4 regions of the Streptomyces sp. NPDC000878 genome follow, and region 3 is predicted to be linked to each of the others. Evidence: riboswitches for the same ligand, from Rfam matches in the RefSeq annotation. Region 3 holds a riboswitch; each other region holds the start of a gene.
The links. Region 3 has a riboswitch for cyclic di-AMP ahead of ACWDR4_RS42635 (transglycosylase family protein). Riboswitches for the same ligand answer to the same signal wherever they lie in the genome.
Positions count from the first base shown of each region.

Region 1: linked by a shared signal. The riboswitch ahead of ACWDR4_RS12310 (M23 family metallopeptidase) and the one ahead of ACWDR4_RS42635 (transglycosylase family protein) in region 3 are both predicted to bind cyclic di-AMP.
Region 2: linked by a shared signal. The riboswitch ahead of ACWDR4_RS38015 (M23 family metallopeptidase) and the one ahead of ACWDR4_RS42635 (transglycosylase family protein) in region 3 are both predicted to bind cyclic di-AMP.
Region 4: linked by a shared signal. The riboswitch ahead of ACWDR4_RS36710 (C40 family peptidase) and the one ahead of ACWDR4_RS42635 (transglycosylase family protein) in region 3 are both predicted to bind cyclic di-AMP.

Region 1 covers NZ_JBSFMT010000010.1:108,499-111,697, forward strand. Annotated here, with positions in the region: gene ACWDR4_RS12305 (rhamnogalacturonan lyase family protein) at 1-122, opposite strand, end outside; gene ACWDR4_RS12310 (M23 family metallopeptidase) at 337-1,347, opposite strand; cyclic di-AMP (ydaO/yuaA leader) riboswitch at 1,350-1,509, opposite strand; gene ACWDR4_RS12315 (alpha-galactosidase) at 1,822-3,199, opposite strand, start outside.
Region 2 covers NZ_JBSFMT010000064.1:3,655-6,853, reverse strand. Annotated here, with positions in the region: tRNA gene ACWDR4_RS38025 (tRNA-Met) at 60-133, shown strand; gene ACWDR4_RS38020 (PP2C family protein-serine/threonine phosphatase) at 314-1,474, shown strand; cyclic di-AMP (ydaO/yuaA leader) riboswitch at 1,732-1,889, shown strand; gene ACWDR4_RS38015 (M23 family metallopeptidase) at 1,901-2,971, shown strand; gene ACWDR4_RS38010 (aldo/keto reductase) at 3,095-3,199, shown strand, end outside.
Region 3 covers NZ_JBSFMT010000083.1:13,821-17,019, forward strand. Annotated here, with positions in the region: gene ACWDR4_RS42625 (cytochrome P450 family protein) at 1-232, shown strand, start outside; gene ACWDR4_RS42630 (transglycosylase family protein) at 474-1,280, shown strand; cyclic di-AMP (ydaO/yuaA leader) riboswitch at 1,464-1,635, shown strand; gene ACWDR4_RS42635 (transglycosylase family protein) at 1,639-2,349, shown strand; gene eno (phosphopyruvate hydratase) at 2,682-3,199, shown strand, end outside.
Region 4 covers NZ_JBSFMT010000059.1:63,544-66,742, reverse strand. Annotated here, with positions in the region: gene ACWDR4_RS36720 (ATP-dependent Clp protease proteolytic subunit) at 137-793, shown strand; gene ACWDR4_RS36715 (hypothetical protein) at 801-1,109, shown strand; cyclic di-AMP (ydaO/yuaA leader) riboswitch at 1,492-1,671, shown strand; gene ACWDR4_RS36710 (C40 family peptidase) at 1,675-2,148, shown strand; gene ACWDR4_RS36705 (LysE family translocator) at 2,211-2,831, opposite strand; gene ACWDR4_RS36700 (LysR family transcriptional regulator) at 2,945-3,199, shown strand, end outside.

The DNA of each region.
Region 1 (3,199 bases), on a different contig from region 3:
TCGAGGTTCTCGACCACCCGGCGCGAGGGCTCGGCCGCGTGTCCGGCGGGCGCGGAGAGCGCCCCGGCCGTCAGGATCGCGGCGACGACGGCGCCGGTTCTTCGGCGTCGACTGGAATGCACAGGTCCTCCGTAGACAGTCGCAGAGAGAGTAGAAAGCGCTTGCGCAGCAACGGAGTTCACTGTGCCCCCACCTTCTCGCCCTGTCGACGCTCCGCGGGCCCACGCCACAAGACTGCAATGCGACGATCATGAAGGCACACATACGGACATGCCGAAGGCCGGACCCGGGGATCGGGGTCCGGCCTTCGGCGGCTGTCCTCGTGAGGTGTCGGTGTCAGCCGACGGCGACACCCTTCGAGCGGAGGTACGCGACCGGGTCCACGTCGGAGCCGTAGTCCGGGGTGGTGCGGATCTCGAAGTGCAGGTGCGGTCCGGTCACGTTGCCGGTGGCACCGGAGAGACCGACCTGCTGTCCCTCGGTCACGGTCTGGCCGGCCGAGACGGAGAGCTGCGAGAGGTGGGCGTACTGGGCGTAGTAGCCGTCGGCGAGCTTGATGACGACCTGGTTGCCGTACGCGCCGCCCCAGCCCGCGGAGACGACCGTGCCGGCGCCGACGGCCTTGAGGGAGGTGCCGGTCGGGACGACGAAGTCGACGCCCGTGTGGTAGCCGCTGGACCACATGCTGCCCGACACGTGGTAGGCGGTGCCGATGGTGGCACCGGCCACGGGGAGGGTGAAGCCGCCGGAGCTGCTGGTGTCGGCGGCCTCGGTCGTCGTCGAGGTGTCGGCCGTCGCACTCTCGGCGGCCGGCTTGGACGTCTCCGTCTGGGTCGACTTCGAGGAGGACGAGGACGACGAGGACTTCGTCGAAGACGAGGACGAGGAAGAAGACGAGGAAGGCGAAGAGGTCGACGCGGCCTTCTTGCCGATCGTCAGCTTCAGACCGGGGTGGATCAGGCTCGGGTCGGAGCCGATGGCGGTCCGGTTGTCCGAGTAGAGCTTCTGCCAGCCACCGCTGACGCTCTGCTCCTGGGCGATCTTCGAGAGGTAGTCGCCGGCCTGGACCGAGTAGATCCTGACGCTCGCCTTCTTGGCGGCGGAAGACGTGGAAGCGGCGGCCTTTCCGGCCTTTTCCGTCTTCGCGGAAACGGACTCGGCCGATACGGACTTGGCCGATTCCGAAAGCGACGACACGGACTGGGCGGTGGACTCCGCCGTGGCCGCATGGGCGCCGGTGGCTCCCAGAAGCGGCAGAGCGAGAGCCGCTCCGCCAGTTCCGGCAGCGGCTATCGAGCGGGAGAAACGCTGGGACTTCGGACGGCGGTGCTTACCCTTCGCGGGCATGACGAATTCCTCTCCGTCGCCTGCGAGGTGAGCTGTCGGGTGCGGACTGGAGATGTCCGGCCACGCCTGAACGTGACTTAACCCCAAGCCTGTTCCAGAGACCGGAACAGGCGTTCTACCTGTGGGTCCCCCGCTCCTGCCGTTGTCGGGTGTTCGATGCGGGCTCCGGGCGGCGGCAGGATTGGGCGTCCGTCCGGATTGGTGGCGAACGTAAGCGACCAAGACGCACGGAAACAAGCCTGGGGTTCCCTGTGTACGGGTTTCCTGTGGTCCTCCCCAGAATTCCCGGTCACTGTCCGTGAATTACGGATCTTTCCGCCCCTCGAACTCCCTTAAAACACGCCTAAATTACGTGAACATGACGGCGACACACGGTCACGAATATGACGCTGCTCACTCGCCCGATTCACAGCAACCTTTATTCCCAGGCGAGTTGGAATGAAGACACCATAGGCGCCATATGGGGCAGAAGTGTCAGATGCGACGCAGGCGGAGAACTGCCGCATCCAGGTCACCCTTGAGCCCGGTTCGTAGTCCGTGGTGCAACAGCACGGCACCCCGGTGGACTTCGCCCGTTTCGCGGCATTCGTACGTCGCCGAGGGGTCGAGTCCGCGCAGCCGCAGCGCCGGGAGCGGCTCACCGTGGTGCTGCGCCTGGAGCCAGGCCAGGACGACGGCCTCGTCCCCGAGCACGTACTGCACCGCGCTCAGCCCACCGGTCGGCCGCCGCAGCCGGTAGAGGTCGCCGCGCTGCACGACGGGCCGGATCTCCTTGTACAGCCCCACCCACTCCCCTGCCTCGGCCAGCTCCTCCTCGGTCCATTTGGTGAGGTCGCCGCCGACGCCGAGCACCCCGGCCATCGCGCTCACGAACCGGAACCGCAACGAGCTGACCCGGCCGTTGAGCTGGGTGTTCGGGCTGTCGGTGACCCAGGCGGCCATGACCCGCGCGGGATGGATCTGACTGAAGCCCTCCTGGATGGCGAGCCGGTCCAGCGGGTCGGTGTTGTCGGAGGTCCACACCTGGTCCGTACGGGCGAGGACACCGAGGTCGATCCGGCCGCCGCCACCCGAGCAGGACTCGAAGGCGACGTCCGGGTGGGCCGCCCGCAGCCGGTCCAGCAGGGCGTACAGCCCGTGGACGTGGTCGACCCACAGGCGCTGCGGATAGTCCTCGCCGGGCCAGCCGGCGTCGGTGAAGCAGCGGTTGAAGTCCCACTTCACATAGTCGATCGGCGCACTGGAGAGCAGCCCGTCGAGCTGCTCCCAGAGGTACTGCCGGACATCCTCGCGCGCCAGGTTCAGTACGAGCTGATTGCGGAACTCCGTCCTCTTTCGTCCCGGTTGGAACTGCACCCAGTCGGGGTGCGCGCGGTACAGATCGCTGTCCGGGTTGACCATCTCGGGCTCGACCCAGATGCCGAACTGCATCCCCAGGGCGTGCACGTACTCGGCGAGCGGCTTGAGTCCCGCCGGGAAGCGGTCCGGGTTGGGCGTCCAGTCGCCGAGGCCGGCCCGGTCGCTGGTGCGGGCCCCGAACCAGCCGTCGTCCACGACGAACAGCTCGACGCCGATCGCGGCGGCCCGCCGGGCCAGCACCCTCTGCTGCTCCTCGGAGATGTCGAACTCCGTGGCCTCCCAGGAGTTGTAGAGCACGGGCCGGTCCCGGTCGGCGTCCGGCACGACGAACGCGCGCTGGTACGTGTGCCACGACCGGCTCGCCCCGCCGTGCCCGGAGTCCGTCCACAGCCCCGCGAAGACGGGCGTGGTGAAGGACTCGCCCGGCGCCAGGCGCAGCAGGCCCGAGTCGTCGTATCCGGCGCCGCCGGTGATCTGCACGCGCGCGTCGGGC
Region 2 (3,199 bases), on a different contig from region 3:
CGTCGTGATCAACCGTGGTGATCGGGGTCCCGCGGATGGCGTATAGTTGTGTTCAGCGGCGCGGGGTGGAGCAGCTCGGTAGCTCGCTGGGCTCATAACCCAGAGGTCGCAGGTTCAAATCCTGTCCCCGCTACTGAAGGCCCAGGGCCGGAAACCAGGAAACTGGTTTCCGGCCCTGAGTCGTTTCCAGGCCCCCCTTTTTTCCGGCCCGTCCCGCCCTTTTCGCGGGCCCGCCCCACCCTTCTCCTTTAGCCCGGTCGGTCCACCCGGCTCGCCCGCCGTACCCGTTCCCGGAAATCTGAGCGGGACGAACCTGAACGGGACGGGGCGGGTGATCCGGCGGGAGACGAGACGAGTGGCGCGGTCGGGAGAGCCGGGAGGGACGGGATCGCCGGAAGAGGCGGTGGTGGTCTCCCGGGTGCGGACCCTCGTGCGCGTCCTGCCCGCGCTCCTGATCGTCGCCGGGATCGTCTACGACTACGCCACCCCGCACGACTTCACCGCGGTCCCCTTCTTCACCGCCGCCCCGCTCATCGCCGCCCCGCTCTCCTCGCTGCGCACCACGGCCGTCACCGGCGCTGCCGCGCTCCTCGCCGAGTACCTGGTCCACGTCCGCTTCGAGTTCTCCTCGGACGCCGACACCCTCACCGAGACGGTCACCGTGGCCACGGTCGCCGTCCTGGCCGTCGTCATCAACCGCGTCGTACGCCGGGGCGACCGCCGCCTCGCCACGGCCCACGAGATCGCCGAGGCCGCGCAGCGCGCCGTACTGCCCGAACCGGACGCGCACATCGGCGGGTTCGAGATCGCCGCCCGGTACGAGGCCGCCCAGGAGGGTGCCTTCATCGGCGGCGACCTTTACGCCGTGCAGGAGACCCCGTACGGCGTGCGGCTCGTCCTCGGGGACGTGCGGGGCAAGGGGATGGGGGCCGTGGCGGCCGTCGCCGTCGTCATCGGGGCGTTCCGGGAGGCCGCCGAGCAGGAGGCGACCTTGGAGGCGGTCGCCCAGCGGCTGGAGCGGGCCCTCGCGCGCGAGGCCGCCCGGCGCGGCGGTCTGGAGATCACCGAGGGCTTCGCCACCGCCGTACTCGCCGAACTCCCGCACGGCGACGGGATCGTCCGCATCGTCAACCGCGGCCACCCCCCGCCCCTGCTGCTCACCGCCGACGGCACCCTGCGCGTCCTCAGCCCGTCCGAAGCCGCGCTTCCGCTCGGCATGGGCGACCTCGGCGGCGCGCCCGACCGTGCCGAGACGACGCCTTTTCCCGGCGGCGCGGCGCTGCTCCTGCACACCGACGGGCTGTCCGAGGCCCGCGACGGGCACGGCGTCTTCTTCGATCCGGCGGCCCGGCTCACGGGCCGCGTCTTCCGCGACCCGGCCGCCCTCCTCGCCGCCCTCGCCGACGAGGTGCGCCGGCACTCGGGCGGCGGCACGACGGACGACATGGCGCTGCTCGCCGTGAGACGACCCTGAGAGCGATTGTCATCGGTTGTCGTCGGTTGTCACCGGCCGTGAGTGAACGATCCCGCTCCGCATAACATCTGACACACAGTCAAAACTCAGGAGTCACTTACGGCATGGTCAACTCGCCCGATTTTCACCGGTGCTGGCCTAGAAAGTCCTCGGGAAAAGGATTAACGATCAACGGGAACGGCTTGGAATCCGGGGCCCTGGTCTATTAACGTTCGATAACGCAGCGCGGTTGTCCCAGCCGTCACAAGAGTCGGCTCCGTGCGCACGCGCCGAATCCCGCGAGGGAACCGGGGAACCACCAACTTGGGGTGAATCGCTCGTCCGCCGCCGTGGCAACACGGCAGGTATACGCGCGTAGGAGACCTTCCTGCTCCGAACCCGTCAGCTAACCCGGTAGGCGAGAAGGAAGGAAAGGAGCACGCCCACGTGGCGTCAAACCCGGCCGCCCCAGAGGCCCCGTTCGTACCGAGTCAGCGCAGCAGCGAGACCGAGGCCGGCAAGATCCCGACCTTCGGCTTCGGCAGCCGTCGCACCGACGAGGGCCCTTGGGAGGAGTGGAATCCCAGCGCGGACACCACTCGTCCGGTTCGCGGCCGGCACCGCGTCGGCAAGCAGCGCGGCGGCGGAGGACTCGCCCGCAGCTCCACCGTTCTCGGCGTCGGTGTCATAGCCGCCGTCGGCGGGGCCGGCATGGCCACCGCACAGACCGGCAAGCCGCCCGTCTCCATCTCCATCCCCGACCTGCCCTCCGTCGGCTCGCCCTTCGCGGGCGACGACGACTCGAAGGACGAGCCCCAGGGCTCCCCCAACGCGCTCAGCAGCGTCGGCGTCACCTCCGAGGAGACCGAGCAGGGCACCAGCGACGCGGGTGAGGCCCTGCGCGCCCGCATCATCCTCCAGGCCGAGCAGCAGAAGGACCAGGCCGAGGCCAAGGTCCAGCAGGCCGCCCAGGACGCCGCCGCGAAGAAGGCCGCCGACGAGGCCGCCAAGGTGAAGCGCGAGGCCGCCGCGAAGGCCGCCGCCGCGAAGAAGAAGGCCGCCGAGGAAGCCGCGGCGAAGCTGGAGGCCGCGCGGCTCGCCGAGCTGGCCAAGCAGTACACGTTGCCGACCTCCTCATACACGATCACCTCGACGTTCGGCCAGGCCGGCTCGCTGTGGTCCTCCGGCTACCACACCGGCCTCGACTTCGCCGCTCCCACAGGTACCCCGCTCAAGGCCGTCCACACCGGCACGATCACCGAGGCGGGCTGGAGCGGCTCCTACGGCTACCGCACGATCCTCACCCTCGAGGACGGCACCGAGATCTGGTACGCCCACCAGTCCTCGATCAACGTCAGCGTCGGCCAGAAGGTCAACACGGGTGACGTGATCGGCCGAGTCGGCGCCACGGGCAACGTCACCGGGGCCCACCTCCACATGGAGGTCCACACCAGCAGCTCGGACACCGCGGGGATCGACCCGATGGCGTGGCTGCGGAGCATGGGCCTCAACCCGTAAGACAGACGTTGCTCGATAGGCAGACGTTGCTCGATTCCGACTGATCCCGACTGATTCCGGCGTTCACACGATGTTCGTGAACCGCCGGAATCAGTGCGTCCGGGTCGGGCGTTGACAAGGAGCATGACTACTCCTGCTCTGCGCAAGCTCGGATCATCGGACCTGGAGGTCTTCCCCCTCGCCCTCGGCGGCAACGTCTTCGGCTGGACCGCCGACGAGAAGGCGTCC
Region 3 (3,199 bases):
GCACCTCGGATACGGCCACGGCATCCACTACTGCCTCGGCGCCCCGCTCGCCCGCCTGGAGGGGCGGAGTGCGCTGGCCACCCTCCTCACCCGTCTCCCGGACCTTCAACTTGCCGGAGACCCGAGCGAGTTGCGCTGGCGGGGCGGGCTCATCATGCGTGGACTGCGCACCCTGCCCGTCGAGTTCACGCCGGTTCGCGAATCGGGGCATACCCCGCCAGTAGTGCCGTAGAAGATCACGGGAAGGTGACACTCCCTCAACAATGTGATCTTCACGTGATCTACGCGGCATTAACTTGTGACAAGTGATCGCCTGTCGATACGTTCGAGCACTAGTGCGACGCCTTGGCGGTATTCATTTCGGCATCCGTCGCGCCGACCCCTGCTGTCTCGCGAAAGGCAACCGCATGCTCTCCGGGAACGGACGTCACCGTCGCCCCCGTCAGGCCCCGGCTCTGCTTGTCGCGGCCGGCGTGACCGGCTCCGCCCTCGCCATCCCGCTGCTCGCCGCGACCGGCGCGAGCGCGGCAAGCGGCACCACGTGGGACAGGGTCGCGGAGTGCGAGAGTGGCGGCTCCTGGAGTGCCAACTCCGGCAACGGGTTCTACGGCGGGCTCCAGCTGACCCAGGCGGACTGGGAGGCGTACGGCGGTCTCACGTACGCCCCGAGCGCCGACCAGGCCAGCCGTTCGCAGCAGATCGCCGTCGCCGAGAGTGTGCTCGCCGACCGGGGTGCCGGGGTCTGGGACGCCTGCGCGCTGCTGTCCGGGCTCGGCAAGGACACCAGCTCGGCCGACGTCGACACGGGCGTGGCCGAGGGGAAGGGGAGTGGGGACAGGGAGGGCGGTACGTCGTCTTCGGCGTCGCCCTCGTCCTCGACGTCGGATTCGCCTACGCCTGCCTCTACTCCCTCCGCCTCACCCTCCACCGACTCCGCGCCCTCGGTCAAGGCCAAGTCCGCCGAGTCCTCGCCGTCCCCTTCTTCCTCCTCCTCAACCTCCTCGTCCCCCTCGCTGTCGAGCGAAGGGGGCGCACAAGAAGGTGACAGGTCATCCACGGGTGTGACAAATGATGGAAAACAGGGCAACTCCGGGCAGAGCAGGGAAGGCTCGTATACGGTCCGCCCCGGCGACACCCTTTGCGGCATCGCCGACTCCCTTGGCCTTGAGGGTGGATGGTCCGAGTTGTACGCCGAGAACGAGGATCTCCTCGGTGCGGACCCGAACCACATCCTCCCCGGTCAGACCCTCGAAGTCCCTGCCGAACCGGGGCAAAAGTAACCGGAGTTCACGTCACGCTTCGCGCTGAATGTCCGTTATAAATGCAGTGAGAGATAGGTCTCAGAAGCCCTGATCGTCTTTGTATTTCAGGGGATCACCTGTTTACGGTCGTCAACGCCCGCCACAGTGGGCCCCGCCGGTCGCAACGCCGAATCCTGCCAACGGCCGAACGGGAACAGTCGTCGCTTTCAAGCGCCGTAGGCAGGAGCGGGGGACCCAAGGTAAGTGCCGCACCGGGCAGTTGACCGGAGCGGCTTGGGGTTAAGCCGTGCGCCGCCCGAACGGGGCGTACGGCCGGGCAACTCAACCGGCCCGAACCCGACAGCTCACCTCGCAGGCGTCGGTGAGGGGATCACGCATGCTGTTTTCCGGTAAGGGCAAGCACCGTCGTCCGTCCAAGGCCACCCGTGTCGTCGCCATCGCCGGTGTGACCGGCGCCGCGGTCGCCGCTCCGCTGCTGGCGGCCGGCTCCGCCTCCGCCGCCACCTCCGCCGAGTGGGACACGGTCGCCCAGTGCGAGTCCGGCGGCAACTGGTCCATCAACACCGGCAACGGCTACTACGGCGGTCTGCAGTTCTCCGCCTCGACCTGGGCCGCGTACGGCGGCTCGGCGTACGCCTCCACCGCCGACCAGGCCTCCAAGTCCCAGCAGATAACCATCGCCGAGAAGGTCCTCGCGGGCCAGGGCAAGGGTGCCTGGCCGGTCTGCGGCACGGGCCTGTCCAGCGCCTCCTACGGCGGCGGTTCGAGCGACAGCTCGTCCAGTGACTCCGGTAGCTCCAGCCCCTCCAGCTCCGGCTCCGGCGAGACCTCCACCCGCTCCACCGACGAGCAGTCGGCCTCCCGTTCGCAGGAGCGACCGGCCGCGAAGAAGACCGTCACCACCCCGACCGGCAAGAAGGTCGAGAAGGGCGACGGCGAGTACAAGGTCGTCAAGGGTGACACCCTGAGCGCGATCGCCGAGGCGCACGACGTCAAGGGCGGCTGGGCGAAGCTCTTCCAGCTGAACAAGGACATCATCGACGACGCCGACTTCATCTACCCGGGCCAGCAGCTGCACCTCAGCTGACCCCGGTCACCTGCCCGCCGGAGCATCCCCCAAATCTCAGCCGGCCCGAAGGTGAACCACAGCGCCCTCACATCCGTGCCCTCCATAGTGAAGGCCTCGTGAGGGTCACCCCCGTCCCCCACGGGCTCCCCGCTCCGGTGCGTGTTCCCCCGTACGCACCGGGGCGGGGCTTTTTGTTTCCCTGAGGAACAATGTTTACCCTCGGTTCCGTCCATGTTCCGTCCATGGGGTGGTCGGACGGCTGGCCGATCGGCCTCGGACGGTTAGGCTCATCCCGCAGGGGCCGCAAAAAAGCCCCGCGTACCCGCGTCACATCCCAGAAGGAGATGCTCGTGCCGTCCATCGACGTCGTCGTAGCCCGGGAAATCCTCGACTCGCGAGGCAACCCCACCGTCGAGGTCGAGGTCGGCCTCGATGACGGCAGCACCGGTCGTGCCGCCGTCCCGTCCGGAGCCTCCACCGGAGCCTTCGAGGCCATCGAGCTGCGCGACGGTGACCCCAACCGCTACCTCGGCAAGGGTGTCGAGAAGGCCGTCCTCGCCGTCATCGAGCAGATCGGCCCGGAGCTGGTCGGCTACGACGCCACCGAGCAGCGGCTGATCGACCAGGCGATGTTCGACCTGGACGCCACCGACAACAAGGGCTCGCTCGGCGCCAACGCCATCCTCGGCGTCTCGCTCGCCGTCGCCCACGCCGCCTCCGAGGCCAGCGACCTCCCCCTCTTCCGCTACCTCGGCGGTCCGAACGCGCACCTGCTGCCCGTTCCGATGATGAACATCCTGAACGGCGGCTCGCACGCCGACTCCAACGTGGACATCCAGGAGTTCATGATCGCCCCGATCGGCGCGGA
Region 4 (3,199 bases), on a different contig from region 3:
GGAGCCGCATATCGATACAGCCCCGCGCCCCTTTGGGGCGCTTCCGAACCCCACGCCGACAAGCCCGCACACCCCTCGCGCCAAGTTCTGTACGTCCTGTACATTTCTTACGGAAGCCATCGAGGAGGCGCGCGCCATGAGCGACACCGGCACAGACACCGACGAACCGTCAGCCCGCTATGTCCTGCCCGAGTTCACCGAACGCACCAGTGCCGGGCACCGGACGCTGGATCCGTACTCGAAGCTGCTGGAGGAGCGGATCGTCTTTCTCGGGACGCCCGTCGACGACACCTCGGCCAACGACGTGATGGCACAGTTCATGCATCTCGAATATCTGGCGCCCGACCGGGACATCTCGCTGTACATCAACTCCCCCGGCGGCTCGTTCAGCGCGATGACGGCGATCTACGACACGATGCAGTTCGTCACCTGCGACGTGGAGACGATCTGTCTGGGGCAGGCGGCCTCCGCGGCGGCCGTGCTGCTGGCCGCGGGTACGCCGGGCAAGCGCAGCGCGCTGCCGGGGGCCCGGGTGCTGATCCACCAGCCCTCGCTGTCCGGGCCGATCCAGGGACAGGTGAGCGATCTCGCCATTCAGGCACAGGAGGTCGGCCGGATCCGTACCCTGCTGGAGGAACTGCTCGTACGGCACACTGGACAGAGCCCGGAGCAGGTCGCCGCGGACATCGAGCGGGACAAGATCCTCGACGCGCAGGCCGCCCTGGAGTACGGGCTGGTGGACCGGGTCGTGCCCAGCCGCAAGTTTTCGGACCCCGCCCCCGGCACGAGGTGAGCCACCGATGCTTCCGCCCGAACTGCCTCCGCTGCCCGCCCTGACGCGCGCGGAGGGCGAGTTGATCGACCGTTACCTCGAAGTGGCCGATCTGCTCGGCCGTATCAACCCCGCGTACCACGGGGACACCTACCGCGGACTGCGGGCCGCGCAGGCTCTGGTCGCCAAGGCCGTGGCGCTGCGGGACGCGCTGGAGTTGATGCATCAGCGTGGCGAAGCGGAGGTGCATGCCCATACGCTGGCGCGTGCGCTGCGCGTCCTCGACGGGGAGCGCCGAACGGCGCGTGTCACCGTTCCGCGTGAGCCCGCCAGTTGACCCACCCGGCCGACGGACCCGTACCGGACGGGCCCGTCCGTCCCGGCGACGGACTGTCCGGAACGAGCCCGGGAGCGACTGGATCGCATCCCCCGTTCGGCGTAGTCATATGTCCCCCGGTCGGCCCGTTCGGCTTGCGCGACGCGCGTAGTTCACAGCTGGAACCGCGATGTTTCCGTGCTGGTCCGGGGGTGCGCGACCCTCGCCGAATTGGTCCGAGGGGACGCGTGTCCACCCGAATGGGTCACGGGTGAGTAACGCCACAAAGCCCTGATTCCATTGGGATTTTCCTACTTCCATGAGCCAAGATCCCTTCCTGACGACAAGCCCCCGCCACCACGGTGGGGCGATCCGGGTGGACGCCGAGTCCTGCCGCCGCCCGGATGACCGGTCGACAGATGTGCATCGGCAGGAGTGGAGGACCCAGGCACGACGGGTCGCCGGAACGGTCACGCCATGACCGGGCCGAGCAGCCCTTGGGGTGAAGCCGCGTCAGCGGCCGGGCAACTTCGCCAGCCCGAATCCGACAGGTCATCCTTCACAGGCGGCTGACGAAGGGTTGCGCATGTCTGCGCTCAATCGTGTTCCGTCGATGATGTCCCGAGCCGGTACGGCCTCGGCCCTCACCCTCGCCGCCGTCGGCGGCAGCCTGGTGATACCGGGGGTCGCGACCGAAGCCGCGGCAATCGCGCCGTCGACGAAGGCACTTCAGATCGCGGCCTCCAAGAAGGGCTCCCCGTACAAGTACGGCGCCACGGGACCGAACAGGTTCGACTGCTCGGGGTTCACGCTGTACTCGTACAAGAAGGCGGGCAAGAAGCTGCCTCGTACGGCGGCGTCCCAGTACAACAAGACCAAGCACATCTCCGCCAAGAGCCGCCGCGGCGGGGACCTGGTCTTCTTCCACTCGGGCTCGAACGTCTACCACGTGGGCATCTACGCCGGGAAGGGAAAGATCTGGCACTCCCCGAAGACCGGGGACGTCGTGAAGCTCCAGAAGATCTGGACGAAGAGCGTCTGGTACGGCCGGGTCAGCTGACCTGCCCGGAGCGGGACGGCGGTTTCCGGAGCCGCCGTCCCGCCCCGGGACCCGTCGGCCCCTCACAGCGACAGCAGGGGCTCCAGCAGGAGCAGCGAGCCGAGGACCGTCAGCGCGGTGCCGGTGACCGCCTCGACGGCCCGGGCGGCCCGTGGCCGGCGCAGCCACCGCCCGAGCCGGTCCACCAGGAGTGCCACCGCCGGGAACCACACCAGGGCCAGCGCCACGACGATCAGCGCGAGCAGCAGCGTCCTGGGCAGTGCGGGAGCGCCCGCCGGCACGAACTGCGGCAGCAGGCTCAGGAACGTGATGGGCGCCTTGGGATTGAGCGCGTTGGTGACGAAGCCCTGACGCAGCGGTCGTACGGCGACCCTCGCCTCGTCGGCCATCTCCTCCCGGCGCCCGCGCAGCGACCACAGCGTCCGCGCCCCGAGATACAGCACATAGGCCCCGCCCAGCAGTTGGAGCGCGCGGAAGAGCGCGGGCACCGCCGTGAGCACGGCGGCGACACCGGCGACGGCCAGCGCGGTGTGCAGAAGCAGCCCGCCGGTGATCCCCAGCGCGCACGCGACCCCGGCCCGCCGGGAGACGAGAGCGTTGCGTACGACGACGGTGAAATCGGCGCCCGGCATGGCGACCATGCCTGCGGCGACCCCGGTGAAGGCGATGAGCTGTGCGTCCATGGCGTCCAGCGTGCCCCGGCCCGGCCTTCAGCAGGTATGTCGAATATCCTGGGTCTGCCTTAAGCAGTCGTTAAGGCTTGGCCACCGCCTCTCTCCGTCCCTGGAGCCGCAGGATGTACGACCCCACTCGCCTCGCCGCTCTCGTGGCGGTCGCCGAGGCCGGGTCCATCACCCGGGCCGCCGAGCGCCTCGGCTACACCCCGCCCGCGCTCTCGCAGCAACTCGCCAAGCTGGAACGGGAGACGGGCACCGCGCTGCTCGTACGGCATCACCGGGGAGCCAGGCTCACACCAGCGGGCGAGCTGCTGGTGGCGCGGGCCCGCCGGGTGCTGGACGAACTGGACCGGGCCCGGCACGAACTGGCCGGG